DNA from 2 places in the Halomonas zincidurans B6 genome. Region 1 is predicted to be linked to the other one. Evidence: predicted binding sites of a transcription regulator. Region 1 holds the regulator's gene; the other holds the start of a gene.
What was found. Region 1 encodes sigma-54, which starts transcription at its own class of promoters, with help from an activator protein. Its sites were predicted from a motif close to TGGCACNNNNNTTGCTNT; they were not measured.

Region 1 (7,836 bases):
TCCGAAGGCGCCGAACTGTCGAGCGGTGAAGGCGTACGGGTCTATGCCAACAGCCACGGCTTCATGGGCAGCCAATGCGGTAGCCGGCATTCGCTGTCGTGCATGCTGATCGCTCAGGACGAGCAGGGCATGCAGCGCGACTACGATTATTCCAGCGAGCGCGATCCGGCCAAGCTGGCCTCGCCCGAGGCGATCGGCCGGCGCGCCGCCGAGCGTACCTTGCGGCGGCTCGGCGCCAAGCGCCCGGCCACCGGTCGCATGCCGGTGATGTTCGCCCCTGAATTGGCCGGCGGGCTGATCGGACACTTGCTGAGTGCCATCGCTGGAGGCTCGCTCTATCGCGACGCCTCGTTTCTCTGTGACAGCCTCGGCGAGACGCTGTTTCCCGAGTGGCTGTCGCTCCAGGAGAAGCCGCGCGAGATCGGTGGGATGGCGAGTGCGCCGTTCGACAACGATGGGGTCTATACCCGCGACAACGTCTACGTCGAGCAGGGGCGGATCGCCAGTTACATGCTCTCGGCCTACAGTGCGCGGAGGCTCGGCATGACCACCACCGGCAACGCCGGCGGTGCGCGCAATGTGCGGCTGGACGCGCCGTTGAGCACACCCGAGGCGCTGCTGGCGCGGATGGGCAGCGGCGTGGTGGTCACCGAGCTGATGGGCCAGGGGGTCAACGGCGTGACCGGCGATTATTCACGCGGGGCGGCCGGCTTCTGGGTCGAGAACGGCCAGCTGCAATATCCGGTCGAGGAGTTCACCATCGCCGGCAACCTGCGCGGCATGTTCGGCAATCTGCTCGGGGTGGGCGACGATGTCGATACCCGCGGCAGCGTGCATACCGGCAGTTGGCTGATCGACGACATGATGGTGGCGGGGGGCTAAAGAGGGCCTACGGCCAGAAGAGGGAAGAGGCAAAATGATTCTTGCTACTTGTTCTTCTTCCAGGCGCATAGCGCCGTTCTTCCCTCTTCGAGACGCGAAGCGTCGGTCTTCCGTCTCCTATAGGTAGAACAGCGTCGCCAGGCCGAGGAAGGCCATGAAGCCGATCACGTCGGTGACGGTGGTCAAAATCACGTTGCCGGACAGCGCCGGGTCGATGTCGAGCTTCTTGAGCGCCACGGGCAGCAGGGTGCCGCAGAGCGCGGCGATCAGCAGGTTGATGACGATCGCTGCGGCGATGATGGCGCCCAGCGTCAGATCGTCGAACCAGACCACGGCGATGGCGGCGATCACCAGCGCCCAGAGCAGGCCGTTGAGCACGCTGACGATCAGCTCGCGGCTGAGCAGCCAGCGTACGTTGCTGCCCGAGACATGGCCGAGAGCGATGCCGCGGATCAACACCGTCAACGTCTGGGAACCGGCGATGCCGCCCATGCTGGCGACGATCGGCATCAATACCGCCAGCGCGGTGACACGCTGGATGGTGCCTTCGAACAGCCCGATCACCGCCGCCGCCATGAACGCGGTAATCAGGTTGACGCCCAGCCAGACCGCCCGTCGCCGACTGGTCCGCCAGACCGGGGCGAAGGTGTCCTCGTCGTCGTCGAGACCTGCCATGCTCATCACCTGATGCTCGGCGTTCTCGCGAATCACGTCGACCACGTCGTCGATGGTGATCCGGCCCAGCAGATGGCCATCGGTGCCCACCACCGGCGCCGACACCAGATCGAACTTCTCGAATAGCTTGGCGACGTCGCTCTCGTCGGTCATTGCTGCGATGCTGACCATGTCGGTATCCATCACTTCGCGGACCAGCATCGACGGATCGGAAACCAGCAGGCGATTGATCGGCAGGCTGCCGATCAGCTTGTCGTCGCGGGTCACCACCAACAGCGTGTCGGTGGTGTCCGGCAGGCGCTCATGACGACGCAGATAGCGCAAAACCACGTCGAGCGTGATATCCGGGCGGATCGTCAGCGCATCGGTGTTCATCAGCCCGCCGGCGGTGTCCTCGGGATAGGCGAGGACGGTCTCCAGACGCTGGCGTTCCTGCGCCTCCATCGAGGCCAGCACTTCGAGAGTGACGGTGTTGGGCAGGCGCTGCAGCAGATCGGCCAGGTCGTCGACGTCGAGCCGCTCGGTGGCCGAGACCAGCTGCTGGGTGTCCATGCGGCTGAGAAACACCGTCTGGATATCATCGTTGAGATATTGCAGGACGTCGCCCTGCAACTCGGGGTCGACCAGTGCCCAGAGCACCTCGCGCTCGCGCGGCGGGGTCGATTCGAGCAGATGAGCCACGTCGACCGGTGCCAGGCCGCGGTTGAGCATGCGTCGGACCTGATCCAGGGCGCCGTTTTCCAAGGCTGCGTTGAGCCGATCGAGGCGAGGCTGTAGTCGGCTTGGATTCTGGCTCATGGCAGTCGGCGTCCTTGATCGCCCCGCGGTGGGCGGCGTCATTCTAACATCGTGGCCGGGCTCGAAGGGCAACGATCCGTCGCGCGGTCGCACGTTCGCCGATGGACGCTTACAGATCCTCTTCGAAACGTGCCGCGAGCAACGCCTCGAGCGCATCGAGCGCCTGGCTGGCCTGCGGGCCCTCGGCTTTGATGGTCAGCCGGCTGCCACAGGGCGCGGCGAGCATCAGCAACGACATGATGTTGGCGGCATCGCCGCTGCGACCCTGATGATGAACGGTAACGCTGGCGTCGTAACCCTGACAGCACTGGACCAGCCTGGTCGCGGCACGGGCATGCAGGCCGCGCTTGTTGATCAGCGTCAGCTCACGCTGTGGCATCGGCGGCTCCCACGGCGGCGTGGATGCCCAATTCCCGATGACGAATTCGCACCCGGTAACGGCCGGTAAAGTGCTGCGCCAGACGTTCGGTCAGATACACTGAACGATGCTGGCCGCCGGTGCAGCCGATCGCCACCGTCAGATAACTGCGGTTGCTGGCGCGGTAGGCGGGCAACCAGCGTTCGAGCCAGTCGCGGATATCGTCGGCCATGGCGCCGACATCCGGATAATCCTCGAGAAAGGTCACGATCTCGGCATCTCGGCCATTGAACGGGCGCAGCCGCGGATCCCAGTAGGGATTGGGCAGGCAGCGGGCGTCGAAGACGGTATCGGCATCGAGCGGCACGCCGCGCTTGAAGCCGAACGATTCGAAGGTCAGCGTGAGCTGTTCGCTGGTATGGTGGGCGACCTGCTCGGCGATGCGTCCGCGCAGGTCGTGGACCGAGAGCTGCGAGGTATCCATCACCAGGTCGGCCAGATCCCGGATGTCCGCCAGTGCCTTCTCCTCGGACTCGATCGCCTCGGCCAGGGTCATCTGGCTATTACGGGTCAGCGGATGGCGGCGGCGGGTCGCCGAGTAGCGCTCGAGCAGGATCTTGTCCTCGGCGGTCAGATAGACCACCTGGCAATCGATGCCGCGCTGGCGCACGGCCTCGAGCTGCGCGGGAAAGCGCTCGAGGGCCGTGGGCAAGTTGCGCGCATCAATGCTGACCGCGACGCTGGCGCGCTTGCTGTCGGCCTGCTGGAGCTCATCGATCAGCGCATCGAGGAGCATCGCCGGCAGGTTGTCGATGGCATAGAAGCCCAGGTCCTCGAGTGCCTGGAGGGCGATCGACTTGCCGGATCCGGAGCGGCCACTGATGATCACGAGTTGCATGGGGCGGCTCCCTTGTCACGATGAGTCACGAGGCGGTCGTATGACGCTGGGCATACCAGACCCGAATTGAATAGGCCGGGGCGAATTAAAGCGCAGCCTTCAGGCTACCTGGCCTGCCGCGGCGCGCTACCGGCGCCGCCATCGAGGGCATGGATGGCATCGATGAGCGTTTCGTGCAGTTCACGCTGGCTGGCACTGTGGCGCAGCCGGTTGCGGGTGTCGGCGTCGTTCATGATGCCGGCGACCTGGGCGAGTAGCGCCAGGTGGGTGTCGTCGGCCTCTTCGGGTACCAGCAGCACGAACAGCAGGTCGACCGGTTCGCCATCGACTGCATCGAAATCGATCGGCTCCTGTAGCTTGATAAAGCCGGCTACCGGCGCCTTGCAATGGGGATTGCGCGCATGGGGAATGGCCACGCCATTGCCGATGCCGGTACTCCCCAGCCGTTCACGACCGATCAGCCGGCTGAACACCTCCTGGCTGTCCAGGCTAGGGGTGTTCTGGGCGATGAAGGTGCTGAAGAACTCAAGCACGCGCTTCTTGCTCCCCCCGGGCACGGCAAACAGAGTGCGTTCGGGGGGCAGTATGGTTTCCAGTGACATGATGGGGAGTCAGCGGGCGCCGGCGCCTTGCGCGCGGGCCTGGGCCTTTTCCTTGTGTTTGACGAGTTGGCGGTCGAGCTTGTCGGCCAGGGCATCGATGGCGGCGTACATGTCGCCGTTCTCGGCTTCGGCATGCAAGTCAGCACCCGCTGCGTGAAGCGTGCAGGCCGCCTGATGGCGTTCCTTCTCGATCGAGAGCGTTACCTGCACGGTGGTGATGTTGTCGTAGTGGCGTTCCAGCCGCGCCAACTTTTCGTTGACGTAGTCACGCAATGCATCCGTCAGTTCGACGTGATGGCCGGTGATGTTGGCTTGCATGGCACGTTCCTTTTCGACGAGTGATGGCCGATTGTAACCCTTTTTGCAGCTTAGCAAACCCCTCGCGGGATGGTGGCCGCAAACGTCGCTTGTCGAGAGCGGGAAGACATGTGAATCGACGTTTCGATGCGATAGGGCGCGGCACTTTCCTTGTGCCGGGGAGAGAGCTGCATATGTCTGAAGGAGCCTCAGGCGAGGCGTCTGCGTTCACCGGAGGAGGGGATGCCCAGCGCTTCGCGATACTTGGCGACGGTGCGTCGCGCCACCGCGATGCCATCGGCGGCGAGCAGCTCGACCAGCTTGCTGTCGGAAAGTGGCTTGCGCGGCGGCTCGTCGCCGATCAGCTTCTTCAGGCGTGCGCGTATCGCGGTGCTGGAGTGCGCATCGCCTTCGCTGCCGCCGCCGACATGGCTCGAGAAGAAGTACTTGAGTTCGAAGACGCCGCGCGGGGTATGAATGAACTTCTGTGTGGTGACCCGCGAGATGGTCGATTCGTGCATCTCCACGGTCTGGGCGATGTCGGCGAGCACCAGCGGTTTCATGGCCTCCTCGCCACGCTCGAGGAAGTCGAACTGGCGGATCATGATCTCGCGACCGACCTTGAGCAGGGTGTCGTTGCGACTCGACAGACTCTTGATCAACCAGCGCGCCTCCTGAAGGTGCTGCTTCATGAAGGTGTTGTCGTCGCTCTTGTCGGCGCGCTTGATCAAGGCGGCATAGTCGGGCTGGACGCGCAATCGCGGTAGCGCCTCGGGATTGAGCTCGATACGCCAGCCCTCGCGAGTATGGCGAGCCACCAGGTCGGGGATCACGTAATCCTCGCCACTGGCGTCGAAGGCTTGGCCGGGGCGTGGATCGAGGGCGCGGATCAGGGCGATCACCGCATCGAGCTGGGCATCGTCGAGACGCAGCCGACGCTTGAGCAACTTGCGGTCATCATTGGCCAGCGCGTCGAGAAACTGGCGTACCAGGCGCTTGGCCTGGGGCAGCAGCGGCGTATCGTCGGCCAGCGTAGCCAGTTGCAGCAGCAGACACTCGCGCAGGTCGCGGGCGAATACACCGGTGGGGTCGAACTGTTGAAGACGATGCAGAATCTGCTCGACCTCGGCGGCCTTGAGTCCGGAAAGCCCCTGGCTGCGCAGGCCTTCCGTCAATTCGTCGAGCTGACCGTCGAGATAGCCGTCGAGGTTGACTGCATCGATGAGACAGTCGGCGATCGCATGTTCGCGACTGTCGAGCCCGGTCATGTCGAGCTGCCAGCGAAGGTGATCCTGCAGGCTCTGATCGGCGGTGTTGCGCTCGAAGTCGGGAGCGTCTTCGCTGCGTCCGGCGCCGGGGGCCAGATCCTGGTAGGTGTCCGACCACTCGCTGTCCAGGGCGAGTTCCTCAGGGATGTCGCTGGCCCAGTCGTCGTCGAGCGCTTCGCCGACGTCGGCTTCCCCGAAATCATCCTCCATCTCGAGCATGGGGTTGGATTCCAGCGCCTGCTGGATCTCCTGGCGTAGATCCAGCGTCGACAGCTGCAGTAGCTGGATGGCCTGCTGCAACTGAGGCGTCATGGTCAGCTGGGTGCCGACCCGAAGCTGCAACGTGGGTTTCATTGCCATGACAAGCGTGACTTCACTGAGAGGATTTCACGACACGTTATCCTGCTCGGTGAGGCCTTGCAAGTGTAAAAGCAATAACCATGCCATCATGCGGGCTAATACAGCTTGGCGAGACCTTGCGTGGAGGCGCGGGCTTGACAGCCGCCATCGTGCTGCGAGCGCTCAAAGGCGGAATTCGCTACCCAGATAGACCTCGCGGACCTTCTTGCTGGCGAGTATCGCTTCCGCGTTGCCTTCGGCGATGATCTGGCCGTCGCCGACGATGTAGGCGTTGTCGCAGATATCCAGCGTCTCGCGCACGTTATGGTCGGTGATCAGTACGCCGATGCCCCGATCGCGCAATTGACGGATGATCGACTTGATTTCGCCGACCGAAATCGGGTCGACCCCCGCGAAGGGCTCGTCGAGCAGGATGAACGCCGGCTCGGTGGCCAGTGAGCGGGCGATCTCTACCCGGCGACGTTCGCCGCCGGACAGGCTCATGCCCATGTTGTCGCGAATATGGGTGATATGGAATTCCTCGAGCAGTTGCTCGAGCTGGCGCTTGCGTCCCGGCTTGTCCAGGTCGCGACGCATCTCGAGGATCGCCATGATGTTGTCGGCGACCGACAGCTTGCGAAAGATCGAGGCTTCCTGAGGCAGGTAGCCGATGCCGGCGCGGGCGCGGTGATGCATCGCTGCGCGGCTGAGGTCCTGGTCGTCGATGCCCACCTCGCCGGCGTCGGCGCGCACCAGGCCGACGATCATGTAGAATGAGGTCGTCTTGCCGGCCCCGTTGGGGCCGAGCAGGCCGACGATGCTGCCCTGGCCGATCGATAGGCTGATGTCCTGGACCACGCGGCGATTCTTGTAGCTCTTGGCCAAATGCCGGGCGAACAATGTCTTCATCGCGCGGGGCTCTCCTCTGGGCTGGCCTCTGGACTGATCTCGGCCGGCGGGGTCATTGTTCGGCCGACTTCGGTGTCAGGCTCATGCGCACGCGCTCGTTCTCGGCTCCCTGGGCCTGGGAACGCGCCTGGACCTGACGGCTATCGAGGAAGTACTCGACATAGGCGCCCTTGAAAGTGTCGCTGGCCTGGTGCAGTTCGGCCTGGCTGATCAGTTCGACGCGTCGCTCGCCGGCGTAGTAGACGATCGTCTCGCCCCAGCCCTTGACCAGCGGATCGTCGGGCGCCGGGCGCTGTTCGAGATAGGCGCGCTCGGTGCCGCCGGTAGCGGTCACCAGAGTCACTTCGCCCTGGTCGTTGCGCTCGATCTCGACACGCTGAGCGGTCAATTTCATGCTGCCCTGCTGCATGGCGACGTCACCGGTGTAGACGGCGGTGCCGGCACGGTCGTCGAGATTCAGGCGGTCGGCGGCAATGTTGATCGGCTGGTTGGCATCGCCTTCCAGCGCCAGGGCCGGCGTGGCGAGCAGCGCCGCACCGGACAGGCCTAGGGCAGCGATTAGGGTGCGCATCATGATCCTGATTCCTCGTCGATCGGCGGGTGATAGCCGCGTACATTGCCGTTGAGCTGCATTTGTCCGCTGTCCAGCCAGGCATCGAAACGATCGCCGCGCACGCGTTGCTGAAACTTGCGCAGCACGGCCTCGCTTTCACTCCAGGCATGACCGGTTTCGGCGTCGTAAATCAAGACCTCGCTGTTGATTTTCCAGCCCTGTTCGGGCGCCTGGAGCTGGGCGTTGCCGCTTAGCTT
Region 2 (7,836 bases), 900 kb from region 1:
CGAATGACCTTGTTGGTGAAGATACGCGACAGGCGAGAATCCTTCGACGTATCGATGACCTGGGGTTCGCCGATGGCCTGCAACATGCGCTCCGAGGCACTGGCATAGACGCCAGGGTCCTTGCGGCACAGTTCCAGGTATTCCTGCAGACTCATCTCTTCCTGGCGAACCTGCTCGTAACGGCTCTGGACATGATCAAAGATGCTCATTGAGGCCTCCTTGGATCGCGACACCCGGCCGCTGAGGACAGACAACGACTACCGGGCTGGCGTATCAATCAGCGTAGACGGATTAAAGCGCTTGCAAGGGAGAGCCTGGCATGAGGTCTTTCAACGCAACCGCATGGCGCCCCGCTTTTTTCTAAGAGCTCCGGGCGGCCCATTTGGTTCGATGACGATGCCGAAAACTGCTCAACCGACATTGGAATGGCTCGCCTCCAGCGCTAGACGAATATCGCTCAACAAGTCATCGAGCAGCTCTGTGGTGGTATTCCAGGCGCACACGAAGCGAGCGCCGCCAGCGCCTATGAAGGTATAGAAGGTCCAGCCGAGTTCGCGCAACCGGGCCAGCACCGCCGGCGGCAGCTTGACGAACACGCTGTTGGCCTGGGCCGGGAACATCAGCTCGGTGCCGGGCAGCGCCGCCAGCCCGTCTGCCAGGTAGCCGGCCATGGCATTGGCATGACTGGCGTTGTCCAGCCATGCGCCGGTCTCGATCAGCCCCAGCCAGGGTGCGGCGATAAACCGCATCTTGGAGGCCAGCTGACCGGCCTGCTTGCAGCGATAGTCAAAATCCTCGGCCAGCTCGCGGTTGAAGAAGACCACCGCCTCGCCCATCGGCAAGCCGTTCTTGGTCCCCGAGAAGCACAGCACGTCGACCCCGGCCTGCCAGGTCAGTTCGGCCGGCGAGGCCGCGAGCGAGGCACAGGCATTGGCGAAGCGCGCGCCGTCCATGTGCAGCCGCAGATCGTACTTGTCGGCCATCGCCCGGATACCGAGCAGTTCCTCGCGGGTATAGACCGTTCCCACCTCGGTGGCCTGGGTGATCGAGACCACCCGCGGCTTGGGATAGTGGATGTCGCTACGCTTGGTGACCAGCCGCTCGATGCCTTGGGGAGTGAGCTTGCCGTCAGCGCCGCTGGCGGTCAGCAGCTTGGAGCCGTTGGAAAAGAATTCCGGACCGCCGCACTCATCGGTCTCGATATGTGCCAGCTCATGGCAGATCACGCTGTGATAGCTCTGGCCCATGGCCGCCAGCGACAGCGAGTTGGCGGCGGTGCCGTTGAAGACGAAGAACACCTCGCAGTCATAGTCGAAGAAGCTGCGAAAGCGATCCGCGGCACGCTGGGTCCAGCTGTCGTTGCCGTAGGCGAGATCATCGCAGGCGTTGGCCTTGAGCAGGTACTCCAGCGCCTCAGGGCAGATGCCAGAGGTATTGTCGCTGGCCACGAAGCGTGGAGAGCAATCGGCGGGCATGTCGGCTTCCTTTGAGGGCTGTTATGGTTGCAAGCCACGACTGGGTGCCATCGCGGCCCGGCGTCGCGTGGGTAACACGCTACATGAGTCTACCACTGTGCGCGCTGCACGCGAGCCGCCGCGCTAGAGCGCCGCGGCCACCCGGGTGCCCTGATCGATGGCCCGCTTGGCATCCAGCTCGGCGGCCTTCTCGGCACCGCCGATCACCTGCACCGCCACCCCGGCGGCGCGCAGTGGCTCGAGCAGTTCGATCACCGACTCCTGACCGGCGCAGATCACGATGCTGTCGACCGCCAGGCGCCGCCGCTCGCCGTCGACGCGCAGCGTCAGCCCGGCGTCGTCGATACCCAGATACTCGCAGCCCGCCCAGCTTTCCACCCCGCGATGGCGCAACGCGGCGCGATGCACCCAGCCGGTGGTGGTGCCCAGCCCCTTGCCCGGCTTCGAGGTCTTGCGCTGCAGCAGATGGATCTGGCGCGGCGACGCCACCGCCGCCGACGGCTTGAGACCGCCGGGCCCGTCGACCGTCAGGTCGACCCCCCATTCGGCGCACCAGGCGGCGGGGTCGAGCGCCGGATGCCCCGCATGACTCAACAGCTCGGCGACGTCGAAGCCGATGCCGCCGGCGCCGACGATCGCCACCCGCCGCCCGACCCGCTCGGGATGACGGATCGCCGTCGGGTAGTCGATGACGCTGGGATGATCGCTGCCGGGCAGCTCGAGCGCGCGCGGACGCACCCCGCTGGCCAGGATCACCGCGTCGAAGCCGCGCAGCGATTCGATATCCGCGGCGGTTCCGAGACGCACATCGACGCCATGACGTTCGAGCATCTCGCGGTAGTAGCGCAGCGTCTCGGCGAACTCCTCCTTGCCGGGAATCAGGCGGGCGAAGTTGAACTGGCCGCCGATGTCGGCCTGGCGCTCGAACAGCACCACCCGGTGGCCGCGCTGGGCCGCGGTCACTGCGCTGGCCAGCCCCGCCGGCCCGGCACCAACCACCGCCACCGACTTGGGCGTATCGGCCGGCGCGATCGTCAGCTCGGTCTCGTGACAGGCGCGCGGATTGACCAGGCACGAAGTCAGCCTGCCCTGGAAGGTATGGTCCAGGCACGCCTGGTTGCAGGCGATGCAGGTATTGATCGCCGCGCTGTCGCCGGCGCGCGCCTTGCTCACCCACTGCGGATCGGCAAGGAACGGCCGGGCCATCGAGACCATGTCGGCGTGGCCGTCGGCCAGCACCCGCTCGGCGATCTCGGGCATGTTGATGCGGTTGGTGGTGATCAACGGCACCTTGAGCTCGGCCTTCATGCGCCGGGTCAGTTCGCTGAACACTGCCCGCGGCACGCTGGTGACGATGGTCGGCACCCGCGCCTCGTGCCAGCCGATGCCGGTATTGATCAGGCCCGCCCCGGCGGCCTCGACGGCGCGCCCCAGCGCGACCACCTCCTGCCAGGTGCTGCCCTCCTCGACCAGGTCGATCATCGACAGCCGGAAGATGATCAGAAACGCCTCGCCCAGCGCCTCGCGGATGCGCTCGACGATCGCCACTGCAAAGCGCATGCGGTTCTCGAACGGCCCGCCCCATTCATCGTCGCGCCGATTGGTGCGCGCGCAGACGAACTGGTTGATCAGATAGCCCTCGGAGCCCATCACTTCGACGCCGTCGTAGCCGGCCTCGCCGGCCAGCCGCGCGCACTCGACGTAATCGGCGATCGTCCGCTCGATTTCGTCGCCATCGAGCGCGCGCGGCGGGTAAGGGTTGATCGGCGCCTGAATCGCCGAAGGCGCCACCAGATCGGGGGAATAGGCGTAGCGTCCAGCGTGCAGGATCTGCAGGCAGATGCGCCCGCCCGCCTCGTGAACCGCCGTGGTGACGACACGGTGCCGATCGGCTTCTGCGGTGCTGGTCAGCTTGGCCGCGCCGTGAAACACCGCCCCTTCGGCGTTGGGTGCGATCCCGCCGGTAACGATCAGCCCCACGCCGGCGCGCGTGCGCTCGGCATAGAACGCCGCCAGCCGCGCAAACCCGTCCGGCGCTTCCTCGAGATTGGTGTGCATGGAGCCCATCAGGACGCGATTCGGCAAGGTGATCGAGCCCAGCTGCAACGGCTGGAACAGGTGCGGATAAGCGGTCACGGAGGTTCCTCGGCAAGATTCAAACAACTGTATGAACAGTGTAGCGAATCGCCGCATGGAAACAATCGCGACCAAGGCCAAAGACGGAAGACGGAAGACGGAAGACGGAAGACAGGCTGGACGCGTGGGGCCTGCCCGGCAATGCGAGGCGGCGAATGGTGCAGGGAGGGAAATGGCGGACCGGACGGGACTCGAACCCGCGACCTCCGGCGTGACAGGCCGGCATTCTAACCGACTGAACTACCGGTCCGCATTATATCCGCGTGGTGGGTGATACTGGACTCGAACCAGTGACCCCCAGCATGTGAAGCTGGTGCTCTAACCAACTGAGCTAATCACCCATCGAATGCGCTACACAAGTTAGCGGGGCTACTAGAGAATCTACTAGTAGAGAACCTGTAGCAGAATCTCGACAGACATGGCGGACCGGACGGGACTCGAACCCGCGACCTCCGGCGTGACAGGCCGGCATTCTAACCGACTGAACTACCGGTCCATTTTCAACGCATCGGGCTGTCACCGCCGTCAACACGCAGCTGCCTGGTCAATCCGAAATCGCCAGGCGAAATCGGCACGAAGAATGGCGGACCGGACGGGACTCGAACCCGCGACCTCCGGCGTGACAGGCCGGCATTCTAACCGACTGAACTACCGGTCCGCATGTCTTCGCAACGTGATTTGGTGGGTGGTACTGGGTTCGAACCAGTGACCCCCAGCTTGTAAGGCTGGTGCTCTCCCAACTGAGCTAACCACCCGGTCACGTGGCGCTGCATTCTACCGGGCAACGTCGGAATGTCAACGCCTTTTCGACAGCGTCCCGGTGCTTGAAGCACGTCTCACCGCGTCTTGGCCATCCAGCGGGCGGCGACCGCCGCGGCCTCGTCGATCAGCGATTGCTGACTGCGCCCGGTGGCGCGGCGCGGCCGCCAGTCATGCTCGCCGTCGGCGAGAAAATGCACCTCGGCGCCGCTCGGCAGTGTATAACCGGCGACCTCCTCCTGGCTACCGAATGGGTCGCGCGTGCCCTGCAGGACCAGCGTCGGACAGCGCAACGTCGGCCAGTGCGCCAGCCGCGTGCGCTCGGGCTTGCCCGGCGGATGAAAGGGATAGCTGCACAGGATCAGCCCGGGCGCGCCGTCCTCGGCGGCGAGCAGACTGGCGACCCGCCCGCCCAGCGACTTGCCGCCCAGCCAGGCCGGCGCCAGCCCCGCGACATCGAGCGCCTCGCGCCAACGGCGCAGCTCCTCGACCAACCGCTCGGCACGCGGTGGCGGCCGGCGACGCTGCTCCTCGCGCATGCGCTGCATGTAGGCGAACTCCAATGCCAGGGTCTGCACGCCTTCGTCCGCCAGGGCCTGGCGCAGCTGGCGCATGAACGCGGCATCCTGCCCGGCGCCCGCCCCATGCGCCAGCAGCAGGCGCCCATGGCGCGCCTCGCCGAGTTTTTCCAGCGGCCCCAGGCCGTCGATATACAGCAGCGCATCATCCGCTGACGCCAAGGCCTCGCTGAGCATCTGCGGCGCAACCCGCCGATAGCCCCGCTGCCGGTAAATAGTCATATTCCTCCCGGTAATCGCTTTATTCTGCCGCTGGGGTGTCCATGGTACGCAGATTCCTCCAATCGGAAGATCGACATGACTGTCTGCGAGCCGCGACACGACATGCCAGGCGCTTTGCAGACGCCTCGAGAGATCGCTTAGCATGGAAAGCTGAACGATCGGTCAAATCGAAATTCGGACCCGATCACCCGCCAACGACAACCACGGAATGCATCATGGCCGCTTTGAACCTCCTCGTCATCGGCGCCGGCATGGGCGGGCTGACCGCGGCACTGGCGCTGCAACAGGCCGGTCACCGGGTCAGCGTGGTCGACCGGGTCAGCGAGCTACGGCCGGTGGGGGCGGCGATCTCGGTGTGGTCCAACGGCGTCAAGGTACTCGAGCGGCTGGGCCTCGGCGAGGCCGTCGAACGCGTCAGCGGCAACATGCGGCATATGCGCTACGCCACCCAGGACGGCGAGCTGCTCAGCGAATTCAGCCTCGCCCCCCTTTACGAGGCGGTCGGCCAGCGCGCCTGCCCGATCGCCCGCGCCGAGCTGCAGCGCCTGCTGCTCGAGGCGGTGGGCGAGCGCAATGTGCGCCTGGGAGTGACATGCAGCGATTTCGACAACGACGCCGAGGGCATCACCGCGCATTTCGACGATGGCAGCCGGCAAACCGCCGATCTGCTGGTGATCGCCGACGGCACCCATTCGCGGCTGCGCGAAAAGGTGCTTGGCCACAGCGTGGCGCGGCGTTACTGCGGTTACGTCAACTGGAACGTGCGCGTGCCGGCCAGCACGGACCTGGCGCCACTCGATCACTGGGTGCAGTACGTCGGCGAGCATCAGCGGGTGTCGCTGATGCCGATGAGCGGCGACGCCGCCAGCCCCGAATTCTACTGCTTCTTCGACGTGCCGCTGCCGGCCGGCACCGCCAGCGATCCGACGCGCTATCGCGACGAGTTGCGCGAACATTTCACCGGCTGGGCGGCCCCGGTGCAGCGGCTGATCGAGCGCTTCGACCCGGCGCAGATGGCCCGCGTCGAGATCCATGACATCGAGCCGCTGGATCGGCTGGTCGGTCAGCGCACGGCGATCATCGGCGACGCCGCGCATGGCATGGCCCCCGACCTGGGCCAGGGCGGCTGCCAGGCCATGGAGGACGGCTGGGTGCTGGCGCGGGTGCTGGAAAACGCCGAGGGCGACATTGCTGCCGCGCTCAAGGCCTACGACGCGGCGCGGGTCGCGCGGGTCGGCGAGATCGTCAGCCGTGCCCGCAAGCGCGCCGAGACCACCCACGGCGCGAATCCGGCGGCCACCCAGGCCTGGTACGCCGCGCTCGCCACCGAGGATGGCTCGACCATCATGGGCGGTATCGAGAAGACCATCCGCGGCGGGCCGTTGTCATGAGCGCGACGTGAAACACTCAGGCCTCCCGGGCCAGCAGGTCGAAGGCCGCGATGCGCCCCGCGTTCATGCGTCGCTGCTTGTCCTCGAGCCCTTCGAAATCGAACAACTCGCGATCGGCGAGTTGCGACGGCGCGACGTTGGTGACCGCCTTGAACATCGTCTCCAGTCGTCCGGGGTGCTTGTGCTCCCAGTCGGCGAGCATCTCCTTGATCACCTGGCGCTGCAGGTTGGGCTGCGAGCCGCACAGGTTGCAGGGAATGATCGGAAACGCCATCAGCCGCGCGAACTCGGCGATGTCCGCCTCGCGGCAGTAGGCCAGCGGGCGGATGACGAGGTTCTTGCCGTCGTCGGAGAGCAGCTTGGGCGGCATCGACTTGAGCGAACCGCCATAGAACATGTTGAGGAACAGCGTCTCGAGGATATCCTCGCGATGATGACCCAGCGCCACCTTGGTCGCACCGATCTCCTCGGCGTAGCCGTACAGCGAACCGCGCCGCAGCCGCGAGCATAGCGCACAGGTGGTCTTGCCCGCGGGGGTCTTCTCCTTGACCACCGAATAGGTATCACGCTCGAGAATATGATAGTCGACGCCGATGCCGCTCAGGTACTCGGGCAGCACATGCTCCGGGAAGCCGGGTTGTTTCTGGTCGAGATTGACCGCCACCAGCTCGAAGTCGATCGGCGCGTTGCGCTGCAGGTTGCGCAGGATCTCGAGCAAGGTGTAGGAGTCCTTGCCCCCGGACAGGCAGACCATCACCTTGTCGCCGTCCTGGATCATCGCATAGTCGATGATCGCGTTGCCGACTTGGCGACGCAGGCGTTTCTGGAGCTTGTTGAACTCGCGTTTCTGGGTACCGGTAGATGCTTGCATGGGGCGAACGACACGCAGGGATATGAAGGCGCGCCTATGCTATCACCGTGCCCGGCGACTTGCGATGCCGTTACCGCCTAGCCCGCCGCCAGCGCGCCCTTCTTCAAACGAACGAACATCAGCGCCGTGGTCACGGCATCGCCAAGCGCGGTATGGCGTCCCATCACCGGCACGTTGAGCGCCCTGGCGAGCGTCTCGAAGTCCACCGTCGGTTCCAGGTGCGGTCGCGTCCGACGCATCTCGCGCAGGTAGACCTGAGCCATGTCGAGGCACACGTTGGGCAGGTCGAAGCCGAACAGCGGCCGCAGGTGACGGTTGATCACCGCCAGGTCGTAATCGATGCACCAGCCCAGCAGCGGACGATTGCCGACGAAATCGAGGAATGTCTCCAACGCATCATAGAG

Region 2: a site for sigma-54 is predicted at 5,274-5,291, ahead of hpxO (FAD-dependent urate hydroxylase HpxO). Genes of this name have one in related genera too.

Annotation. Positions count from the first base shown of each region.
Region 1 is NZ_JNCK01000001.1:1,032,810-1,040,645, forward strand. It holds gene pmbA (metalloprotease PmbA) at 1-882, shown strand, start outside; gene mgtE (magnesium transporter) at 1,000-2,355, opposite strand; gene HALZIN_RS0104865 (HPr family phosphocarrier protein) at 2,465-2,734, opposite strand; gene rapZ (RNase adapter RapZ) at 2,721-3,611, opposite strand; gene ptsN (PTS IIA-like nitrogen regulatory protein PtsN) at 3,716-4,213, opposite strand; gene hpf (ribosome hibernation-promoting factor, HPF/YfiA family) at 4,223-4,531, opposite strand; gene HALZIN_RS0104885 (RNA polymerase factor sigma-54) at 4,720-6,138, opposite strand; gene lptB (LPS export ABC transporter ATP-binding protein) at 6,301-7,026, opposite strand; gene lptA (lipopolysaccharide transport periplasmic protein LptA) at 7,079-7,600, opposite strand; gene lptC (LPS export ABC transporter periplasmic protein LptC) at 7,597-7,836, opposite strand, start outside.
Region 2 is NZ_JNCK01000001.1:132,139-139,974, reverse strand. It holds gene HALZIN_RS0100740 (PrkA family serine protein kinase) at 1-209, opposite strand, end outside; gene HALZIN_RS0100735 (threonine aldolase family protein) at 411-1,475, opposite strand; gene HALZIN_RS0100730 (FAD-dependent oxidoreductase) at 1,599-3,668, opposite strand; tRNA gene HALZIN_RS0100725 (tRNA-Asp) at 3,785-3,861, opposite strand; tRNA gene HALZIN_RS0100720 (tRNA-Val) at 3,876-3,952, opposite strand; tRNA gene HALZIN_RS0100715 (tRNA-Asp) at 4,031-4,107, opposite strand; tRNA gene HALZIN_RS0100710 (tRNA-Asp) at 4,193-4,269, opposite strand; tRNA gene HALZIN_RS0100705 (tRNA-Val) at 4,291-4,366, opposite strand; gene HALZIN_RS0100700 (alpha/beta family hydrolase) at 4,448-5,170, opposite strand; gene hpxO (FAD-dependent urate hydroxylase HpxO) at 5,386-6,561, shown strand; gene ttcA (tRNA 2-thiocytidine(32) synthetase TtcA) at 6,578-7,432, opposite strand; gene HALZIN_RS0100685 (3'-5' exonuclease) at 7,510-7,836, opposite strand, start outside.